Regions from separate parts of the Pseudomonas sp. BIC9C genome, predicted to be linked through region 1. Evidence: predicted binding sites of a transcription regulator. Region 1 holds the regulator's gene; the other holds the start of a gene.

Region 1 (11,453 bases):
CATCCGAGTTCATCAACTCGTCCGGCGTCCCCTGCCCCAACACCTGACCATCGCCCACTACATAAATGTAATCGGCAATGCTCGCCGTCTCGGCCAGGTCGTGGGATACCACGATGCTGGTGATGCCCAGCGCATCGTTGAGCAGACGAATGAGGCGCACCAGAACGCCCATTGCGATAGGATCCTGGCCGACAAAGGGCTCGTCGTACATGAGGATCTGTGGGTCGAGCGCAATCGCCCGGGCCAGCGCGACACGGCGCTTCATGCCGCCGGAAAGCTCGTCGGGCATCAGATCGATGGCACCGCGCAAGCCCACGGCCTGCAGTTTGAGCAGGACGATGTCGCGGATCATTTCATCCGGCAGTTGCGTATGAACCCGTAACGGAAAAGCGACGTTCTCGAACACATCGAGGTCGGTAAACAGTGCGCCGCTCTGAAAAAGCACGCCCATATGCTTGCGCGCATCGAACAGGTCGCTGCGCGACAGTTTGGGCAGATTCTGACCGTTGACCCAGACTTCGCCCTTGGTGGGCCGCAGCTGGGCGCCCATCAGGCGCAAAAGCGTGGTCTTGCCACACCCGGAAGGCCCCATGATGCCGGTGACCTTGCCGCGCGGGATACGGATATCGACATTATTGAAAATGCTGCGCGCACCGCGCTTGAAGGACAGTCCCTTCAGCTCGACCGCGTAGGCGTTATCGGCACTCATCTAAACTCCTTGCGATGCAGCCTCTCACTCGGACGCCTGGCTTTCTCACGAAAGCACATACCTCCCGGGCAGGCCGAACTGGCGGCGAACTATATCACTGCAAAGGGTACGCGCCCAAGGCCAAAGCCGAGCCAAGTTCAACCCCATGACCGCTTGAAAGCCCCATTTAGAAGGTTTCCGGTGACCGGAAATAACAATGCGCGACGAACTTGCGTGAGGGATTCAATCATAACCGCTATAATCGCCGCCTTTTCATCAGGCTATACGATTTCTGACATGAGCCAATCCAGCGACCTGATTCAATCAGCACAACGCACCATCCGCCTCGAAGTAGAAGCCGTGCAAGGCCTGCTACCCCAGATCGACGCAGATTTCGTACGCGCTTGCGAGATGATTCTGGCCAGCAAAGGCCGCGTGGTCGTGGTCGGCATGGGCAAGTCGGGGCACATTGGCAACAAGATCGCCGCGACCCTGGCCAGCACCGGCACCACGGCTTTTTTTGTGCACCCGGCTGAAGCCAGCCATGGTGACATGGGCATGATTACCCGCGACGACATCATACTGGCGCTCTCGAATTCCGGCTCCACCAATGAAATCGTTACCCTGCTGCCACTGATCAAGCGCCTGGGCATTCAGATGATCAGCGTGACCGGCAACCCTGACTCGCCGCTGGCCAAGGCCGCCGAAGTCAACCTGAATGTTCACGTCGAACACGAAGCCTGCCCGTTGAACCTGGCACCCACTTCGTCGACCACCGCCGCCCTGGTCATGGGCGATGCCCTGGCAGTCGCGCTGCTGGAAGCCCGCGGATTTACCGCCGAAGACTTCGCCTTTTCCCATCCTGGCGGCGCCCTGGGCCGACGCCTGTTGCTGAAAGTGGAGAATGTCATGCACGCAGGCCAGGAACTGCCGCAGGTCCAGCGCGGCACCCTGCTCAAGGATGCCCTGATGGAAATGACCCGCAAGGGCCTGGGCATGACCGTCATTCTGGAATCCGACGGCAAACTGGCCGGGATCTTCACCGACGGTGATTTGCGCCGCACACTGGACCGCAGCATCGATATCCACAGCGCTATCATCGACCAGGTCATGACGGCCCATGGCAAGACCGCACGCACCGAGATGCTCGCCGCCGAAGCACTGAAAATCATGGAAGACCATAAAATCAACGCACTGGTCGTGGTCGACCGAGAAGACCGCCCGGTCGGCGCCTTGAACATGCACGACTTGCTGCGTGCAGGAGTAATGTAATGAGTGCGGACCTGTTGCAACGTGGCAAACAGATCAAACTGGCGGTGTTCGATGTCGATGGCGTGCTCACCGATGGACGCCTGTACTTCCTCGAAGACGGCAGCGAATTCAAGACGTTCAACACACTCGATGGCCAGGGCATCAAGATGCTGATGGCCGCCGGCGTGCAAACCGCTATCATCAGTGGTCGCAAGACCCCGGTGGTCGAGCGACGAGCGAAGAACCTCGGCATCCCGCATCTCTATCAGGGGCGCGAAGACAAACTGGTGGTACTCGACGAGCTACTGGCCCAACTGAACCTGAGCTATGAACAGGTGGCCTACCTTGGCGACGACCTGCCGGACCTGCCGGTGATTCGCCGTGTCGGCCTGGGCATGGCGGTGGCCAATGCGGCCAGTTTCGTGCGTGAACACGCTCACGGCATCACCCTCGCCCGTGGCGGCGAAGGTGCCGCTCGCGAATTCTGCGAATTGATCCTGCGCGCCCAGGACCGCCTCGATGCGGCCAATGCGGCGTACCTGTGAGCCCACTATGCTGAGCAAAAAGTTTCGCAACACCCTATTGTTCAGTTGCATCGCGGCGATATTCGCCGCGGCTGGCTACTGGAACATCAGCCCGGAACGCTTCCTCGACAAGCCGGTAACGCCGATCGATGAAAGCGCGATCGACTATTACGCCATCAACGCCCACAGCGTGCAGTACCTGCCCGACGGCAAGCTGCAATATGATCTGGTATCCGACAAGGTCGAGCATCTGAAAGCGACCGAGGTGACATTGCTGACCAACCCCGACCTGAATGTGTTCCGCGGCACTGAATACCCTTGGCACGTCCAGAGTCTGCAGGGCGAGGTCAACCCTGACGGCACACAGGTCGAACTGATCGATGACGTGCGCATCACGCGCTTCGATGAGAAAAACCGTAAAACCCTGATCACCAGCACCCGCATGACTGTGTTCCCGCAGCAGCAATATGCGCAGACCGAGCAAGACGTTAGAATCGACGGCGCTGGCGGTGTATCGACTGGCAAGGGAATGAAAGCGTATTTGAAAGAAAGCAGGATACACCTGCTATCGAACGTAAGAGGACAGTATGAGGCTCGTTAAAACCCTCCCGATTTTGCTCAGTCTGGGCGCAGCACTGGGAAGCGTGAGCGCCTGGGCTCTGCCGGAAGATCAACAGCAGCCTATCCGCATTCAGGCCGACGATGCCCAACTGGACGACAAGCAAGGTATTGCTACCTATAAGGGTGACGTGATCATCACCCAAGGCTCGATGAAGGTGACAGGCAACACTGTGACCATCACCCGCACCCCGACTGGCGACATCGACGTAGTGACCTCGGTGGGCAACCTGGCGTACTTCGAGCAGTTGCAAACGGCTGGCGATACCAAGCCCGTTCAGGGCTGGGGCGTGACGATCCAGTATCACGCCGCGCAAAACCGCGTCGTACTGATCGACAAGGCCAAAGTTGTCGACAAGGACAACAACGTCACCCAAGGCGAAAAAATCGTCTACGACACAGTCAAGAAGCTCGCCAGCGCCGGTCGCGCCACGGGCAGCAAGGTCACCGAGGCACGCCCGCGTATCGACATGGTGATCCAGCCGAAGAAGAAAAACGAAGAGAAAACCCAGTAATGGCAACTCTGAAAGCTCAGCATCTGGCCAAGGCCTATAAAAGCCGCCAGGTCGTGCGCGATGTCAGCCTGTCGATCGACAGCGGACAGATCGTAGGCCTGCTCGGCCCCAATGGCGCCGGCAAGACGACGTGCTTCTACATGATTGTCGGCCTGGTCCAGGCCGATCAGGGTCGCGTCCTGATCGACGACCTGGACGTCAGCCACCAGCCCATGCACGGTCGCGCCAAAGCCGGTATCGGCTATCTGCCGCAAGAAGCGTCGATCTTCCGCAAACTGTCGGTGGCCGACAACATCATGGCCATCCTCGAGACCCGCAAGGAACTCGACAAGGCCGGCCGTCGCAAGGAGCTGGAAAGCCTGCTGCAGGAATTCCACATCAGCCACATCCGCGACAACCTCGGCATGAGCCTGTCCGGTGGTGAGCGCCGTCGCGTGGAAATCGCCCGCGCCCTGGCCACCAACCCGAAATTCATCCTCCTCGACGAACCCTTTGCCGGCGTGGACCCGATTTCGGTCGGGGACATCAAGCAGATCATCTACCACCTCAAGGCCAAGGGCATTGGCGTGCTGATCACGGACCACAACGTTCGTGAAACCCTGGATATCTGTGAAACCGCCTATATCGTCAATGACGGCCAACTGATTGCCGAAGGTGACGCAGAGACCATCCTGGCCAACAACCTGGTCAAGGAAGTGTACCTGGGCCATGAGTTCCGCCTGTAAAGGCAGAGGTATCTGGCAGGTCGTCCGAGCGCTTGTCCCGATAAAAAATCAACACTTTTTTATTGTTACAGCGCTCTAGGCAAACGCTACGGTTTCGGGCATATAATTTGCTTATGTTTGGCGCTCCGGCGCCCCGTAGTGGATGGCGCATGTGCGCCGGCGAATAAGGTGTTAAGCCCCAGCCATGAAACCATCGCTAGTCTTGAGAATGGGCCAGCAGCTGACGATGACACCGCAGCTGCAACAGGCCATCCGCCTGCTCCAATTGTCGACCCTGGACCTGCAACAGGAAATCCAGGAGGCCCTGGAGTCCAATCCGATGCTCGAACGCCAGGAAGAAGGCGACGACTTCGACAATTCCGACCCCTTGGCCGACAACGCCGAACAAAAGCCCAACACTGACATCCAGGAACCCTCCTACCAGGAAAGCGCCCCGACGGTTGATAACCTCGATGAAGGCGACTGGAACGAGCGCATCCCCAACGATCTCCCCGTCGACACCGCGTGGGAAGACGTTTACCAGACCAGCGCCAGCAGCCTGCCCAGCAACGATGACGACGAGTGGGACTTCACCACCCGCACCTCGGCCGGCGAAAGCCTGCAAAGCCACTTGCTGTGGCAACTGAACCTGGCTCCGATGTCCGACACCGATCGCCTGATCGCCGTGACCCTGATCGATTGCATCAACAATCAGGGCTATCTGGACGAAACCCTCGAGGAGATCCTCGAAGCCTTCGATCCGGAGTTGGACATCGAACTGGACGAAATCGAAGCCGTCCTGCACCGCATCCAGCAATTCGAGCCCGCCGGCATCGGCGCCCGCAACCTGGGCGAATGCCTGCTGCTGCAATTGCGCCAGTTGCCAGCCAAGACCCCTTGGCTGGCCGAGGCCAAGCGCCTGGTCACCGATTACATCGACCTGCTTGGCAGCCGCGACTACAGCCAGCTGATGCGCCGCATGAAGCTCAAGGAAGACGAGCTGCGCCAGGTCATCGAACTGGTCCAGAGCCTCAACCCGCGCCCAGGCTCGCAGATCGAGTCCACCGAAGCCGAGTACGTCGTTCCTGACGTTATCGTGCGCAAGGACAACGAACGCTGGCTGGTGGAGCTGAACCAGGAGTCGGTGCCACGGCTGCGGGTCAACGCCCAGTACGCCGGTTTCGTACGCCGCGCCGACACCAGCGCCGATAACACGTTCATGCGCAATCAGTTGCAGGAGGCCCGCTGGTTCATCAAGAGCCTGCAAAGCCGCAACGAAACCCTGATGAAAGTAGCCACCCAGATCGTCGAGCATCAGCGCGGCTTCCTGGAGTATGGCGACGAAGCCATGAAGCCGCTGGTCCTGCATGACATCGCCGAAGCGGTCGGCATGCATGAATCGACGATTTCACGGGTAACCACTCAGAAGTTCATGCATACCCCCCGGGGCATTTATGAACTGAAATACTTTTTCTCAAGTCACGTAAGCACCTCCGAAGGCGGTGAATGCTCGTCCACGGCGATCCGGGCGATCATCAAAAAACTGGTTGCCGCGGAAAATCAGAAAAAGCCGTTGAGTGACAGCAAGATCGCTGGTTTACTGGAGGCACAAGGCATTCAGGTGGCCCGCCGCACCGTCGCCAAGTACCGCGAATCCCTCGGGATCGCGCCTTCGAGCGAACGCAAGCGGTTGATGTAGGGCCACGCCACAGCGTTCCAGTGGTAGATCATCTGGTCTACCGCTTTATGCACTGGCAACGAAGGAGAAGCTGTATGCAAGTCAACATCAGTGGACACCAACTGGAAGTGACCGAACCTCTCCGCTCCTACATCGGCGAAAAACTCGAACGATTGGAGCGACACTTCGACAAGATCACTAACGTGCAGGTCACGATGACCGTCGAAAAGTTGAAGCAGAAAATCGAAGCCACGCTGCATATTCCCGGGAATGAAGTGGTCGCAAACGCGGAGCATACCGATATGTACGCTGCGATCGATGCACTCACCGACAAGCTGGATAAACAACTCAAAAAGCATAAGGAAAAGACCCAGAGCCTCCTTCAGGGCGCAACCGGTCGTTAACACTCCCAACCCATGATCCGACTTGAAAGTATCCTGACCCCCGGCCGTTCCCTGGTGAACGTGCCGGGTGGCAGTAAAAAGAAAGCCCTCGAACAAATTGCCAATCTGATCGCCCGCGAAGTGCCGGCTCTGGAGATGCAAGATGTCTTCGAGGCGCTGATTGCCCGTGAAAAACTCGGCTCCACCGGTTTTGGCAACGGCATCGCCATTCCACATTGCCGTCTCAAGGGCTGTGTTTCGCCCATCAGTGCATTGATGCACCTGGATGCCCCTATCGATTTCGACGCCATCGACGGCGCGCCGGTTGACCTGCTGTTCGTATTGCTGGTCCCGGAAGCCGCTACCGATGCGCACCTTGAGCTGCTGCGACAGATCGCCAGCATGCTCGATCGCAAGGACGTGCGCGACAAACTGCGCAGCGCTCCGAGCAATGAAGCCCTGTATCAGGTTGTCCTGGACGAGCAAAACGGTCAGTAATCATGCGCTTGATCATCGTCAGTGGCCGCTCCGGCTCAGGTAAAAGCACCGCCCTCGACGTCCTTGAGGACAACGGGTACTACTGCATCGACAACCTGCCTGCCGGCCTGCTGCCGGAACTGGCAGAACGAGCGCTGATTCATACCGAGTTGATGCAGCCGCTGGTCGCCGTTTCCATTGACGCCCGCAACCTGCCCAGCCACCTGTCACGCTTCCCCGACCTGCTCGAAGAAGTCCGCAGCCGCCACATCCAGTGCGATGTCCTGTACCTGGACGCCGACGAAGAAACACTGCTCAAGCGCTTCTCGGAAACCCGCCGGCGCCACCCCCTGACCAACGCCAACCGCTCGCTGGCCGAAGCCATCAGCGTCGAGAGCGTCCTGCTCGGGCCGATTGCCGACCTCGCCGATCTCAAGATCAACACTACCAGCCTGAACCTGTATCAACTGCGCGATGCCATCAAACTACGCCTGTTGAATCAACCGGAACCCGGCACTGCGTTCCTGGTGGAATCCTTCGGGTTCAAACGCGGCATGCCGGTGGACGCCGACCTGGTGTTCGATGTGCGTTGCCTGCCAAACCCTTACTGGAAACCGGAATTGCGCGAGCAGTCCGGGCTCGATCAACCGGTTGCCGAATATCTGGCGGCACAGCCGGATGTCGAAGAGATGTTCCAGGACATTTCCACATACTTGCTAAAGTGGCTGCCTCGTTTTGCCGCCAGCAACCGCGCCTACGTCACCATTGCCATTGGCTGCACTGGTGGACATCACCGCTCCGTCTACCTGACCGAGCGTCTGGGGCAGACGCTGCAAAAATCCCTGAAGAACGTCCAGGTTCGCCACCGCGACCTCAGCTAAAGGATTCACATCGCGATGCCTGCTCTGGAAATCATGATCATCAACAAGCTGGGCCTGCATGCCCGAGCTTCTGCAAAATTCGTTGGAGTGGCGGGTCAGTTCCCGTGTCAGATCCGCGCCGGTCGTACACCAGAGTCCATGGTCGATGGCAAAAGCATCATGGCGATGATGATGCTGGCCGCCGGCAAAGGCACCACGATCCACTTGAGCACGGAAGGCGAGCAGGAACAGGAAGCGCTGGATGCGCTAGTGGCCTTGATCAACAACTTCTTCGACGAAGGCGAATAAAGAGATCGCAGCCTGCGATCTTTTCAGGCCAGCGCCGTATCCATCACCATCATCAAGCAGAATCCTGCCAGCAAACCTAGGCTGGCAAGCTTGTCATGACCATTACGGCGCGATTCGGGTATGACTTCGTGGGTCACCACCAGCAACATCGCCCCCGCCGCCAGCGCCAACCCCAATGGCAGCAGCCGCTCGGCCAGGCTCACCCGCCAGGCGCACAACAGCGCGAACACCGGCTCGACCAACCCTGATTCGGCTCCGATCAGGAACGCCTTGACCCTCCTCCTCCCTTCAAGCCCTACCATACAAGAGAGCCTGCCCGCGAAAGCGAAGTGTCAGACGACGCCGAAAGCGAGGACGCATTCGCGAGCAGGCAGGGGACAACCCCAATAAAAAAGGCGCGCCACCCATTGGGTGGCGCGCCTTTTTGTATCACAGGGAGACTTAGCTACCCGCCACCGTCATCCGCTCGATCAGCACCGAACCGGTGCGGATGTTGCTGCGAAGTTCGAGATCATTACCGACCGCGACGATCTGTTTGAACATGTCGCGCATGTTGCCGGCGATGGTCACTTCCTGGACCGCGAACTGGATTTCGCCGTTCTCGACCCAGTAACCCGCCGCGCCCCGGGAATAATCGCCGGTGACCATGTTCAGCCCCTGGCCCATCAACTCGGTGACCAACAGCCCGCGTCCCATGCGCCGCAGCAACGCCGCCTGGTCTTCATCGCCATGGGTGACGAACAGGTTGTGCACGCCGCCGGCGTTGGCCGTGCTCGGCATGCCGAGCTTGCGACCGGAGTAGGTGCCGAGGATGTAGGACACCAACTCGCCTTTTTCGACGAACGGTTTGGCATAGGTTGCAAGGCCATCGCCATCGAACGCAGCACTCCCCAATGCCCGCATCAGGTGCGGACGCTCGTCGATGGTCAGCCACTCGGGAAACAGCTTCTGACCGAGAGTGCCCTCAAGGAACGAAGACTTGCGATAAAGGCTGCCGCCGGAAATCGCCGACAGGAAACTGCCGAACAGGCCCCCGGCCAACTCTGCGGAAAACAGCACCGGCACCTCACAAGTCGGCACCGGACGCGCCCCCAGACGGCTTGCCGCCCGTTGCGCAGCGCGCTGGCCGATGCTGACCGGGTCGGCGAGCAGATCGCCCTGGCGGTTCACGTCGTACCAGTAATCGCGCTGCATCTGGCCGTCCGCTTCGGCGATCATCACGCAGCTCAGGCTGTGGCGAGTCGATGCGTAACCGCCGATAAACCCATGGCTGTTGCCGTAGACGCGGCAGCCCTGATGGGTGCTGAGGGTAGTGCCGTCGGCGTTCCTGATACGGCTGTCGGCGGCGAACGCCGCAGCTTCGCAGGCCAGGGCCTGTTCGATGGCTTGTTCCGGAGTAATGTCCCACTGGTGGAACAGATCGAAATCCTGAATGTCCCGCGCCATCAGCGCGGCATCCGCAAGGCCCGAAGCTTCATCTTCCGAAGTGTGCTTGGCGATGGCCAGTGCAGCGGCAACCGTTTCGCGAATCGCTTCCGGACCGCTGGCCGAAGTGCTGGCCGAGCCTTTGCGCTGGCCGACATACAAGGTGATGCCAAATCCCTGATCGCGGTTGAATTCGACCGTTTCGACTTCACGCTGGCGCACCGTAGTCGACAAACCCTGCTCAAGCGACACCGCCACTTCACAGGCACTGGCCCCCTGGCGCCTGGCTTCAGCGATGATCTGCTCGACTTGTTCCTGCAGTGCCGGCAACGCTTGTGGGCCGACGCTTTCAACTGCACTCATGCTGTTCTCCACTCAAATTCTGCTTTCGGTAACGGTCATCGAGCGACCGGGCCGGACAAGCGGCCCCCGACTGGTTATCATGGCGGCGTTTCTTAGCGGACTGCCACCATGGTTGATTCTTACGACGACTCCCTCGATACGGGAGAAAAAAGCAAATCCCAGGTCAAACGCGAGCTGCATGCTCTGGTTGACCTTGGCGAGCGCCTTACAACACTCAAGCCTGACTTGCTGGCCAAACTGCCCTTGACCGACGGTTTGCGCCGGGCTCTGGCCGATGCGCCCAAGCACACTGCGAACATCGCGCGTAAACGGCACCTTCAGTTCATCGGCAAACTGATGCGCGATCAGGACACTGACGCCATTCTGGTTCTGCTCGATCAACTCGATGCCTCCACCCGTCAATACAACGAACGCTTCCATAACCTGGAACGCTGGCGCGATCGTCTGATCGGTGGCGACGATGCAACCCTGGAAAAATTCGTCACCGAATACCCGGACGCGGATCGCCAGCAATTGCGTTCCCTGATCCGTCAGGCCCAGCATGAGGTTGCGCAAAACAAGCCTCCTGCTTCCAGCCGTAAAATCTTCAAGTACATCCGTGAGCTGGACGAGACTCAACGCGGTCTGCGTTGAATCCCTGATCGGGTGAGTTGCCCTGCAACTCACCCGAAGCTTCACTGTTTCAAAAACCGCTTACGCGCCCGTGCCACCCACGGTGATCGCATCAATCTTCAGCGTTGGCTGGCCGACACCCACCGGCACCGACTGCCCATCCTTGCCACACGTGCCCACACCGCTGTCCAGCGCCAGATCATTACCGACCATCGACACCTTGCTCATGGCTTCCGGCCCGTTGCCGATCAACGTCGCGCCTTTGACCGGTGCAGTGATCTTGCCGTCCTCGATCAGGTACGCCTCGCTGGTGGAAAACACGAACTTGCCGCTGGTGATGTCCACCTGACCGCCCCCCAGGTTGGCGCAGTAGATGCCGCGTTTCACCGAAGCGATGATTTCCGCCGGGTCGCTTTCGCCGGCGAGCATGTAGGTATTGGTCATGCGTGGCATCGGCAGGTGCGCGTAGGACTCGCGACGGCCGTTACCGGTGCGTGCCACGCCCATCAGACGGGCATTGAGCTTGTCCTGCATGTAGCCCTTGAGCACGCCGTTTTCGATCAGCGTGGTGCACTCGGTCGGCGTGCCCTCGTCATCGACGCTCAACGAGCCGCGACGACCGGCCAGGGTGCCGTCATCGACAATGGTGCAAAGCTTCGACGCAACCATCTCGCCCATGCGCCCGCTATAAGCCGAACTGCCCTTGCGGTTGAAATCGCCTTCCAGACCATGCCCGACGGCTTCATGCAGCAGCACGCCCGACCAGCCGGAACCGAGCACCACCGGCAAGGTACCGGCCGGTGCCGGAATCGCTTCAAGGTTGACCAGCGCCTGGCGCAACGCTTCACGGGCATAGCCCATGGCACGGTCTTCGCCGAGGAAATAACGGTAATCGGTCCGACCGCCACCGCCATGACCGCCGCGCTCGCGGCGACCGTTCTGCTCGACGATCACGCTGACATTGAAACGCACCAACGGCCGCACATCCGCCGCCAGACCGCCGTCGGTGGAAGCCACCAGAATCCGCTCCCAGACACCGGCCATGC
Region 2 (11,453 bases), on a different contig from region 1:
GTGGACTGTATTCAATCTGAAAGTTTTGTTTCAGGCATGAAAAAGCCCGCGGCGACGGCGGGCTTTTTCAGCAAGCGGGTAACAGGCTCAGATAGGCCGGCTGCCGTACTTGTTGTCAGGCTTCTTGGGAGGATCGGCGACCACATTGGCCTCCACTTCCTGCACCTTGCCACCACGAGCCAGGAACTCTTCCATGGCCTTGGCCAGGGCGTCGCGTTCCTTGTTCTTGGCTTCGACACTCGGCAGCTCATCGACCGATACCGCTGCCTTGGCCTTGCCTTTGGCGGTCGGAACCGGCGCATCACCGCCGTCGTCTTCAGCGACGTCTTCTGCCGCTGCTTCCAGACCTTCTTCGGTTTCGTCGTCGTCGCCTACTTCGAGGTCGTCGTTTTCCAGATCATCGTCGCTCATGTTCTACCTCATGACTTGCGAAAAGCAGATTAGTTATAGCCCAGCTTTGCCCTCTGTCGAAGGCTGCCGGAAAAAAATCAACAGCCGCTGCTGACCAGCGGTTATGCCTCTTCACCGTGCACGGTGGCGAGGACTTTACGGGCACCGCCATGATCACGGTGCTCGCCCAGGTAAACGCCTTGCCAGGTCCCCAACGCCAGCCGGCCTGCCGAAATCGGCAAACTGAGCTGACAGCCAAGCACGCTGGCCTTGAAGTGCGCCGGGAGGTCGTCCAGGCCTTCGTCGTTATGCTCATAGCCGTCTGTTCCTTGTGGGATCAGACGATTGAAAAACCGTTCGAAGTCGCGACGTACCGCCGGATCGGCGTTCTCGTTGATGGTCAACGACGCCGAGGTATGCTGCAGCCACAAATGCAACAGACCGACCCGACACGCCTTGAGTTCAGGCAGGCCGGCGAGTAACTCGTCCGTTACCAGATGAAAGCCCCGGGGCCTCGCCCGCAAGGTAATCAGAGTCTGTTGCCACATACAGTTCTCCGCACGTTCGGGGCGCATTCTAGCGCGCTCTGGGAAAAAACAAAGGCCCTAATATTCCTTCAATCCTGTAAGCCTTTGCCTGCACAAAAACACCCGACACAAACATCGCAAAACCCGCAGGAAAAAACCTTTCAGCGCCCTCTTCAATGACAAATTTCAGACAAAAAAAATGCCCGGCAAGCCGGGCAAGTTTTTACGCGCGTACTTACAAGTTGTAGCCGCGTTCGTTGTGAAGCGCCAGATCGATGCCAACCGCTTCTTCTTCTTCGTTGATGCGCAGGCCCATGACCGCATCCAGCACCTTGAGGATGATGAATGTGGCAATCGCGGTGTAGATCACAGTGAAGCCCACGCCTTTGCATTGAATCCACACTTGTGCGGCGATGTCGGTCACGGTGCCGAAGCCACCCAGGGACGGCGCGGCGAACACACCGGTGAGGATTGCGCCGAGGATACCGCCGATACCGTGCACGCCGAAGGCGTCCAGGGAGTCGTCATAACCGAGCTTGCGCTTCAGGGTGGTAGCGCAGAAGAAGCACACCACGCCAGCCGCCAGGCCGATTACCAGCGCGCCCATCGGGCCAACGGTGCCGGCAGCCGGGGTGATTGCCACCAGACCGGCAACCACGCCCGAAGCGATACCCAATGCGCTAGGTTTGCCGTGGGTGATCCACTCGGCAAACATCCAGCCCAGTGCAGCAGCGGCGGTAGCGATTTGCGTCACCAGCATCGCCATACCGGCGGTACCGTTGGCCGCAGCGGCGGAACCGGCGTTGAAACCGAACCAGCCGACCCACAGCATGGCCGCGCCCATCAGGGTGTAACCGAGGTTGTGCGGCGCCATCGGCGTGGTCGGGAAGCCTTTGCGCTTGCCCAGCACCAGGCAGGCAACCAGACCGGCCACACCGGCGTTGATGTGCACCACGGTGCCGCCGGCGAAATCCAGAACACCCCAGTCCCACAACAGGCCGCCGTTGCCGGACCAGACCATGTGCGCAATCGGCGCATAAACCAGGGTGAACCACACGCCCATGAACACCAGCATCGCGGAGAACTTCATCCGCTCGGCGAAGGCGCCGACGATCAACGCCGGGGTAATGATGGCGAAAGTCATCTGGAAGGTGACGAACACAGCCTCAGGGAACAGCGCCGCAGGCCCGGTCAGGCTGGCTGGCGTGATGCCGGCGAGGAATGCCTTGCCCATGCCGCCGAAGAACGAGTTGAAATTGACGACGCCCTGCTCCATGCCCGTGGTGTCGAACGCGATACTGTAGCCATAGATGACCCACAGGACGCTGATTAGACCGGTAATGGCGAAGCACTGCATCATCACGGAAAGAATGTTTTTCGACCGAACCATGCCGCCGTAGAACAGCGCGAGGCCGGGAATGGTCATGAACAGTACCAGGGCTGTCGAGGTCAACATCCAGGCGGTGTCGCCGGAGTTGAGGACTGGGGCCGCCACTTCGTCTGCCGCCAAAGCAAGGCTGGGCATTACGATGGACAACAGGGCTCCTAGCCCTGCGAATTTACGCAGAGTCATATTGTTTTCTCCTGGGGCGTTGGGTTTGTGGCGGCTTAGATTGCGTCGGTATCGGTTTCGCCGGTACGGATGCGAATCGCCTGTTCCAGATTGACCACGAAGATCTTGCCGTCACCGATCTTGCCGGTGTTGGCAGCCTTGGTGATGGCCTCGATTACCCGGTCCAGATCCTTGTCGTCGATGGCGACGTCGATCTTCACCTTGGGCAGGAAATCGACCACGTATTCCGCGCCGCGATACAGCTCGGTGTGACCCTTCTGCCGACCAAAGCCTTTGACTTCAGTGACGGTAATGCCCTGCACGCCGATCTCGGACAGCGACTCGCGTACGTCGTCCAGCTTGAACGGCTTGATGATGGCAGTGACTAGCTTCATGAAAACTCTCTCCCGAATTGGTGGACTTGCCCCAGGAAAACAAACCCGTCTCAAGTCTAAGCGCAGTGCCTGGCTTTGTAACGCATCGTCGGCCTTACCTGCCCGTCCGACGCCAGCTAACCACTCCTAACGAAACACTCCCCCGCGTTCCGCTTGGCGCACTGCATTCGTCACAGCGACTGCATCAGTGCATGGGTCATGAGGGACTAAGCAGAAAGCTTGCCATCTCCACAAAACTGACTGTTTTCAAGCTCTTGCCGGCGGATGGCTGATACTTCGCGACAACACCCGGCACGTTACGCACAACAACGGTGCAACGCCGTCCGTCCCCATGCGCGAAAAGCGTGCACCCCTTGCCCGCGCAAATGACTATAGACACTGCGTGATACACTGCCCGTCATTGTTTCCAGGACATTGCCCATGCTCGCGCCAAAAGACTTCCTCGACGCCCTGACCGGCACAGCCTCCCGCCTCTTCAGCGGCGACACGCCTCTGCCGAAAGCTGAAATCGAAAGCCAGTTCAAGATGTTGCTGCAGAGCGGCTTCAGCAAACTGGATCTGGTGAGTCGGGAAGAGTTTGATAGTCAGATGGTTGTACTCGCACGCACCCGGGCTCGGCTGGAAAGCCTTGAGGCGAAGGTGGCGGAGCTGGAAGCGAAGCTGAATCCGCCGAGCGAGTAACCCCCCCTGTCCCCACTTTCAAACCCGATCCAAAATGGGAGCGAGCTTGTTCGCGATAGCTCGGAATAACCTTCAGACTCAGCTGTAGGAATTGCCGCAGGCTGGGATCTTCAAGCCTGCAAGAAACCCGGCAATTTCCTACAAAGATCTCATTTGCCGTCCGATTGCGTTGCAAAGCTCCGGTTTCTAAGCTCACTCTCAGCTGATTTAATCAGCAATGGGTTTGGCGACTCGAATACCACCCAACGCACCGTGGCCGCGTTCAAACCAGAGATTTATCTCTTTCTCGAATAGTGGTCGTACATGGAAGACCTTCGGGTCTGCCGATTTTTCCAGAGTCGCCGGTTCGCAAACCCGCGCACAACTGCCACCCGATTCGTTTGGCGAAAATCAGCGGCTGCTTCCTTCATTTGTATGCGGGAATTGCACCCGCTCGAGAAAATTCAAGACCTTACTGAAGGACTGGATAATAGTTTGTGATGAACGCGATTTTCTAAATGGAATACTTTTACCAACACCACAAGGAGCAACACCCATGAAATCGTTCAAGCCGTCAATTATGGCTTTCGCATTGACTGCACTTCACATAAGTGCAGCTGTCGCAGGGCCACCTGTGACAGTCACGTTCAAAAATCTTGGAACCCAGACTGCTACGTACACCCCTATATCCAACAACGAAGCTATAACGAAAGCAAATGCGTCACCTACTCCACAAGTGTCCGTGATTGCAAATGGCACAGACACCTACACAATACAAAGCCGGATATCACCTGATTACAACCATGCTAATTTGAGATATCAAATTGGCAACAAGGAATGTGTTTACCTAGCTACATTTGTGGCCGCTACTGGCTCAGGCGCGAGCAAAACTCCAAAGTGGAATCATACGGCCACACCTGGTGGCGGGGCCAACTGCACCATAAAAACAACCAAAACAAATCCGTCCTCCTATGCTTGGTCAGTAGAGATCACCATGAAGTAAAGCATATAACAGCCCCTACGGTGCGTGTAAGGTTTTGCTAAAGAGTCAACATTATTAGGCGACATATCATATTTTAGTTTTCGAGCAGGGAGTGGCAATAAATGGTTAACTTACCAATCAACACTGCAGCTAACAGCGGCACAGCGCTGGCTGGAGCAAAAACATTGACCGCGACTCCCAACAAAACACCAGCTGTCAACCAAAGCACACCCCAAGGCCCATCTGGCAAGGTACGAGATAGCAGTACCGTTTCCACGCTAGCGAGCCAGTTGAGCGAAGCCTCAGTACGCGCACAGGCCCGGGATGCACGCCTCACTAGAACGGAACTTGGTTCGATGGCTAGAAATACATTCAACGAATTGGAGAGCGCCAATTACACTGCCAACAAATCAAAGTACGATTCTGAAGTTCCAGACTCAGATAACTCCACATTATTAGCGCGTGCCAAAAGTGCGACACAGTATACAAACGGACTCGGCAAAAATCCGTTTTCCGGAATGCCCATGGATCAACTTGCGTTAATCACTTACGATGACAGCGGAACCTTTACCGTCAATGAAAGACGGGCAGCACTGGAAGAGTCAGCCAAACAAGAATTTGCATGGCGACAGAGAGTGGTGGCCGAAGCAGAATATGAATATAACAGCACCGGAAAACTCACCAAATTCTTCCAAAGTGTCCTTGACCATTACAAGGGTCTACCCCCAGTGGTGCAAGCACAGTATCCAAACGATTACGAAACCAAACTTACGGACTGGATAGATTTAGACTTCAACTATTTTACGCATATCGCAGAAGGTAAAAAGAAGACGGATACCGAGGGCTTCGCCAGCAAAATCATAGAAGGTGACAGCAGCTTATTTACCGGCACAACTTCCCTCAAAAATACTGTCGCAACATAAGTTATTTGATTTTACACATTTAATAAATCCGAGATGTCAAATACGTGCGATATGTTTTGCAGGTGATCCTTATGCAACTCGCAAACGGCGTTGAGTAGTGCGATTACTCAGGAGGGAGCCACCGCAGTCGAACGCAGCGTTTGGCTGCTGTTCAAGATCGAGGCTTCAGCAACATTCTGCGAAAGTTTCCCTCCTCTCCGGCCAGACTCTGCGACTACCCTTCAAAAAACCGCAGGAAGCGGCCCCCGTTTAGCTCAAGGAACGACCATGTCCCTCTCCATCGTCCACAGCCGCGCCCAGATTGGCGTGGATGCACCCGCTGTCACCGTTGAAGTCCACCTGGCCAATGGTTTGCCATCGCTGACCATGGTCGGCCTGCCCGAAGCGGCGGTGAAGGAAAGCAAGGATCGGGTGCGCAGTGCGATCATCAATTCGGGGCTGCAATTTCCGGCGCGGCGGATCACGTTGAATCTGGCGCCGGCGGATTTACCCAAGGATGGCGGGCGGTTCGATCTGGAGATTGCCCTGGGGATTCTCGCGGCCAGTGTGCAGGTGCCTACGTTGACACTCGATGATGCGGAATGCCTTGGGGAGTTGGCGCTATCAGGTGCCGTGCGGGCGGTTCGTGGGGTCTTGCCGGCAGCGCTGGCGGCGCGCAAGGCCGGGCGCTGGTTGATGGTGCCGCGAGCGAACGCCGAGGAAGCGTGCCTTGCCTCGGGACTGAAAGTGATTGCCGTGGATCATCTGCTTGAGGCTGTTGCGCATTTCAATGGGCATACACCGATTGAGCCTTATGTCTCCAACGGCTTGCTCTATGCCAGCAAACCCTATCCTGACTTGAATGAAGTACAGGGCCAACTCTCGGCCAAGCGCGCTTTGCTGATTGCGGCGGCGGGGGCTCACAACCTCCTGCTCAGCGGGCCGCCGGGGACGGGGAAAACGCTGTTGGCGAGTCGTTTACCGGGTTTGCTCCCACCGCTAGCCGAAAATGAAGCGCTTGAAGTCGCAGCCATTCAATCCGTTACCAGTTGCGTGCCATTGAGCCAATGGCCGCAAAGACCATTCCGCCAACCCCACCACTCCGCTTCCGGGCCGGCCTTGGTCGGCGGCGGCTGGGACAAAAAGAAATTAATGAGAAAACAAGGAATAAACTGAGAGGAAAAATGCGATTACACGCTCCGCTGACGCGTCATGCGTATCCAAAAGGTCCTTGCTGTACCGGCCTCATCAAACTGGCTGCTGATGCTGCTCGATTCTTCGAGTGCGCTCGGGCCGTGCAATCCTTCAAGACGCACTGCTTTGCCGTAAGTAAAGAAATATTGCCTCTATGGCCATTTTCAGCGCTTAAAGGAAAGATATCTTTACCTTGGGGGGAATAAGGCGCAGCACGGTTCGCCAACCTTCCAAACTGCCAGGAGCCTTCGCACCGCCGTGGGCGATACCCGCGATCTAGGGCGGTAACGTGGCCAAGAGATATTCAGCGAATAAGAAGTCAGCCGATACGATCCAAACGCAATGCGCTTAAGGCGCAGTACTGGATAAGCAATCGTTTAGGCATTCAAAAAAAGGACACTTCGTATGAAATTTCTCGACTGGGCTTCCGCACCAGTGACCAAGAAAATTGGCACTATCATAGGCATTTTGAGCGGCTTCGCTGGGCTGGCTTCCCTGTATTTAACACTTTCCCCACTCAACAATCATAATCCCGATCTTATCGGCCGATGGGAAACGAACTACTCCTTTCCAATTACGGATGGCACCTGGAGCTTTAAGGGACTGACAACCTACCTGCATGAAGGTAAATACAACGTAGGCGGGGTGATAACTCTTGAAGGGGAGGTCAAGCAACAGAAGTTCAAGTTCTCATACAACGTCATAGGAGCTGGCACTTGGACAACAGATCGCGACCTGCTTTCCATATCCCTAATCAGCCTCAATACACTGCCCAAATCGGTCAATCTGGCGGGCATCGATTTTTCTCCTGAGCTGGTGGCCAAGCTATCTGGAGAACCAATGCGCAATCTAGACAGTTCCTATCCAAGTGGGTTGTCAGACGAACTCCACCTGCAATCGGTGAGGTCAGATCGCGTGATTTTGCTGGCAATGGATCCCTCCGGAAAGCCTTTCACGATTGAGCTACACCGCCAGGCCGCATTCACGGCTAATCGATAAATGGATCGCGCCTCAACCCGCCACCCATCCTGCCTAGCCACTCGACAGAATCTCCATTTTGGACTCGTATTAACGGGAGCTTCCGTATCACATCGAGACGAGGGGGCTTGCTAAGCGCAAAAGAAAACATGTACTGTACATCCATACAGTATAAGTCATGAGACCAAACCCTGCGACAGCTTGTCCAGCGATCCAAGACAGCCCGCAGCAGTATCACCGCTCTTTAACAATTCGCTTCCAGTGAGAAAAAACGCAAAGTTGGCGGACTTCGTGTGGTCGTCGCACTCGGTTAAGGCCAGCGAGGGCGTATTTATCTCAGCTGGTTCAGATAGATGGCATTTTGATTCTCTGGGCCTAGGGGTATAATTTCCAAACCTGACTGGCAACGGTTTCGGTGGAAGGAAGTGTAAAAACAGGGCTTTGGGATTACCAAAGAAAGACTATAAGATCAAGAAGTTAAGCGAACTCTTCATGCGGAAAAGGATTGCCCAGATCTTAAGCGATAGCCCGGGTTTGAAAGCTCGAGATATCGCCAAAGCTCTAAACTGTGAACGCCGGGAAGTCACCAAATGCCTCTACGATAATCTTGAGGAGTTTGTGCAAGACGAAAATTTCGTCTGGCTTCTGAAGAAGAATGCGTGTCTCAAGATCGAGTTCACTGCCAGCCGAACCTGGATTACTCAGGAACACTTTGAGCGCTCACTAGTCAAATATGGCTCTCCGCTCGACAGTGTGCATGGTCATATCATTTTGAAAATTCCTAAGGAGCGCAAAGTTTTATTTTGTGCCGCCTCTAGAATTTTAGCACTGGCCAATCAGTTAGCGGAAGTTAAGCGGATTGTAGAGCTCGATTTCAGCGAGAACCCTGACGCACTTTCTTATTTGAATAGAGCAGGCTTCTTCGACCGACTCACTAAATCTATTAAAGTCCTACCCCGCAAACCCAGCAGTTCGACTGCACTTCGTCATAAAGCAAACACCACCAAATTGGTAGAGTTGCTGCCTATCGACGCCAACAGCGATGAAAACGTACCAGAACGTTTTAAGTTAAGTTTCATTGATGCTTTTGGAAAGAACCATGCTCAAAAGCTTCATTGCGTATTGGGGGAATTGATCGGAAACGCCGAGGAACATTCTGGCACGAAAATCCCTGGCTTTGCGGGCCTCCAGAGCTACACGTTGAAAGGTTCGACGTCTATTGTGGCGGTCATCTCAGACTCTGGGAAAGGAATCTGCTCGACCCTCCGACCTGCGTTAGACCTGCATTTTCCTGACGTTGCAAATCAATTCCCTAAAACACTGGAAGCTTCAGATGCTCAACTCATCATTCATGCCATGCGTAAGGGCGGATTGAGCAGTAGAGGTAAAGGAAAAGGTGGGGCTGGCCTTTACACAAGTAGCGGGTACGCGGAAAGTCTTAATGCGAAAATTAGTATTCGCCAAGAAGATTTTTCGGTCGCACTGACTTATAAAGAAAATGACTTGCATAATCACAGTTGGTCATTAGGCTTACCTCGGCTTCGCGGAACACATATCGTCTTTGAATTCAAACTTGACAAATAAATACATTCTGATTAAACTCAAGAAATGAACGAGAAAACTTACATAATCGACCTTCACGACTTCACGGATGGAAGCAACAACCCCTATGGTACTGCCAGGGGTAGGAAGGCTCATGCCAAGTTGTTGGAAAAGATTGCCTCAGTTGTAGGCATCAAAACAATTGGCATATCCCTCAAGAACATTGATGGAGCCGATGTTTCATTTCTCCGCGAATCACTTATATTCACTTTTAAACAGTACGCTAAAAAAATCTCCTTCTTCATTTGTGACTTAGCTGATGAAGACATAATCGCTAACTTAGAAGGTGCTGCGATATCTGGAGATTTTCGAGTCACGTGCTGGATAGATGGCAAGTGCCGGTTTGTGGGCCCTGCGCCTTCTCCTGCTAGCCTTCCCCTGCTCGATGTCGTCTTGGCTAACCGCTCCGTTACCACCACCCAGGTAGCACAGGCGCTTGAGATGAGCGTTCAGAATGCAAGCACCCGACTCAAACGTCTCTCAGAAGAGGGCTTCATAACCCGCGTGGAGATGTCGGCGGGTAGTGGCGGAAAGGAGTTCATCTACCAGGTGATAGGAAAATCTGTTTAACGGGCTTGCTTTACCGAGAAAAAGGGGTATGCTTTCGAGCAAGCCCCTTTTTTTTGGCCTTCCGGTAAACAGAATCATTGAACGAGAAAAAGAACAGGGATGATTGATGAAAGCAGCGTACGAGGTTCACAGAGCGGAGGACAACGGATGGATTTTCCAGCTCAAGACTGGGGACAACCAAGTGCTGCTTCATAGCGATAGCTATCAGACCTTGGGCGGTTGCCTGAACGGTATCGAGTCTTGCCGAGAGCATTCACCCTTCGACAGATTTTACGGAAGGATTGCAGGTTCGTTGCATTTCACATTCCACGTGAAGGCTTCAAACAACAGAATTATCGGCAGGGTGCTTCAGCACATCAGCCGATGAAAGAAAGAACGCAATTGGCTTGGTGAAACGCTATGCCCAGACCGCGCAAATTATCGACTGCACAAAATAGGAGCTGACACGAAGCAGACAGGGATCTAACGAGTAAGACGATCCAACGTAGATGAGAACCATAGCGCAACGCCACATTGCGCGAAGGAACCGAGTCGAGATGTCTCTGAGCGAAAACTGAGTATCTCCGCGTGATCCACACCAGTCAAGTAATGGTTGGGGGTCCTCTCCTCTACGGCTAATTCTGGCTGCCATTTCGCAAGCCAAATAACCGCGTGAGCGGAAATCATTAGGAGATACACCCCATGCAACATGAACAACTGCAACACCAACAGCGCCACAGTGTCGAAGTGGCCAGCAACGACCTGGTTTATCGTCAGGTTCATCTCCAAGACAGCACCCCAACTGGTGCCCAAATCGCCGCGGCTGCGGGGTTCAAGCCCGACCAGTCACCGGTGATCCTGCAGATGTTCGAATCTGGCGCCCAGGAAGACATCCGTCCAGACGAGACAACAGCTTTGAGCGATGGGGTCAATCGCTTCATTGTCGTTGAGTCTGACCGCAAGTACCTGCTTATGGTGGATGGCGCCCGCTATGAGTGGCCCTGCAAACATATCTCTGGTCACACCATTCGCAAACTCGCCGATGTCGGGACGGGTAAACGTCTGTTGCTTGAGCGAGAAGATGAACCTGATCAGGAGATCGAAGACTCTCATCTGATCAACCTGGACAAGGACGGAATCGAACATTTCATCACCCGCAAAGCAATCTGGAAACTGAACATCCAGGGTGAAGTGTATGAGTTCGATAAGCCCATTGTGTCTGTGCGGGAAGCCATCGTAACGGCCAACTTGAACCCGAACCTGAGCTGGCAGATCTTCCTCATGGTTCGCGATCAACCTAAGCAGGCTCTGGAAATTGGCGACAACATCGATTTGCGTCCGGAGGGTATCGAAAAGCTCCGCCTGACTCAAAAGGATGTGAACAACGGCGAGGCGGCTCTACCGCTTCGCCGCGATTTCAAACTGCTGCCTCGGGACGAACAGTATCTCGACACGGTTGGTCATCGGTGGGAAACCCGTAACACCAGTGAAGGCGGGCGTTGGTTGGTGATTCATGGCTACGCGTTGCCGGATGGCTACTCGGAAGCAGTCGTTCAGATGGCCTTGAACATTCCTCCTACCTATCCCAACACCTTGCTGGACATGTTCTACCTCTATCCGGCCGTGCGACTGGCCAACGGTGCGGAGATCGCGCAAACGCACATTCCAGGACACATCGATGGTGTGACGTTCCAAGGTTGGTCTCGTCATCGCAGTTGGGAT

The links. Region 1 encodes sigma-54, which starts transcription at its own class of promoters, with help from an activator protein. Its sites were predicted from a motif close to ANTGGCATNNANNTTGCTNT; they were not measured.
Region 2: a site for sigma-54 is predicted at 3,072-3,091, ahead of glnK (P-II family nitrogen regulator). Genes of this name have one in related genera too.

The regions. Positions count from the first base shown of each region.
Region 1 covers NZ_JAWDGM010000002.1:874,814-886,266, reverse strand. Annotated here, with positions in the region: gene RS887_RS13950 (ATP-binding cassette domain-containing protein) at 1-709, opposite strand, end outside; gene RS887_RS13945 (KpsF/GutQ family sugar-phosphate isomerase) at 986-1,960, shown strand; gene RS887_RS13940 (KdsC family phosphatase) at 1,960-2,484, shown strand; gene lptC (LPS export ABC transporter periplasmic protein LptC) at 2,492-3,064, shown strand; gene lptA (lipopolysaccharide transport periplasmic protein LptA) at 3,051-3,596, shown strand; gene lptB (LPS export ABC transporter ATP-binding protein) at 3,596-4,321, shown strand; gene RS887_RS13920 (RNA polymerase factor sigma-54) at 4,506-5,999, shown strand; gene hpf (ribosome hibernation-promoting factor, HPF/YfiA family) at 6,074-6,382, shown strand; gene ptsN (PTS IIA-like nitrogen regulatory protein PtsN) at 6,395-6,859, shown strand; gene rapZ (RNase adapter RapZ) at 6,862-7,719, shown strand; gene RS887_RS13900 (HPr family phosphocarrier protein) at 7,735-8,007, shown strand; partial or broken gene RS887_RS13895 (ZIP family metal transporter) at 8,031-8,294, opposite strand; gene pmbA (metalloprotease PmbA) at 8,449-9,795, opposite strand; gene yjgA (ribosome biogenesis factor YjgA) at 9,904-10,428, shown strand; partial or broken gene tldD (metalloprotease TldD) at 10,489-11,453, opposite strand, start outside.
Region 2 covers NZ_JAWDGM010000006.1:238,100-249,552, forward strand. Annotated here, with positions in the region: gene sutA (transcriptional regulator SutA) at 88-411, opposite strand; gene RS887_RS24770 (secondary thiamine-phosphate synthase enzyme YjbQ) at 513-938, opposite strand; gene RS887_RS24775 (ammonium transporter) at 1,153-2,490, opposite strand; gene glnK (P-II family nitrogen regulator) at 2,526-2,864, opposite strand; gene RS887_RS24785 (accessory factor UbiK family protein) at 3,285-3,545, shown strand; gene RS887_RS24790 (hypothetical protein) at 4,081-4,527, shown strand; gene RS887_RS24795 (hypothetical protein) at 4,629-5,429, shown strand; partial or broken gene RS887_RS24800 (YifB family Mg chelatase-like AAA ATPase) at 5,697-6,542, shown strand; gene RS887_RS24805 (hypothetical protein) at 7,008-7,601, shown strand; gene RS887_RS24810 (ATPase) at 8,073-9,164, shown strand; gene RS887_RS24815 (helix-turn-helix domain-containing protein) at 9,189-9,752, shown strand; gene RS887_RS30650 (YegP family protein) at 9,859-10,119, shown strand; gene RS887_RS24820 (multiubiquitin domain-containing protein) at 10,434-11,453, shown strand, end outside.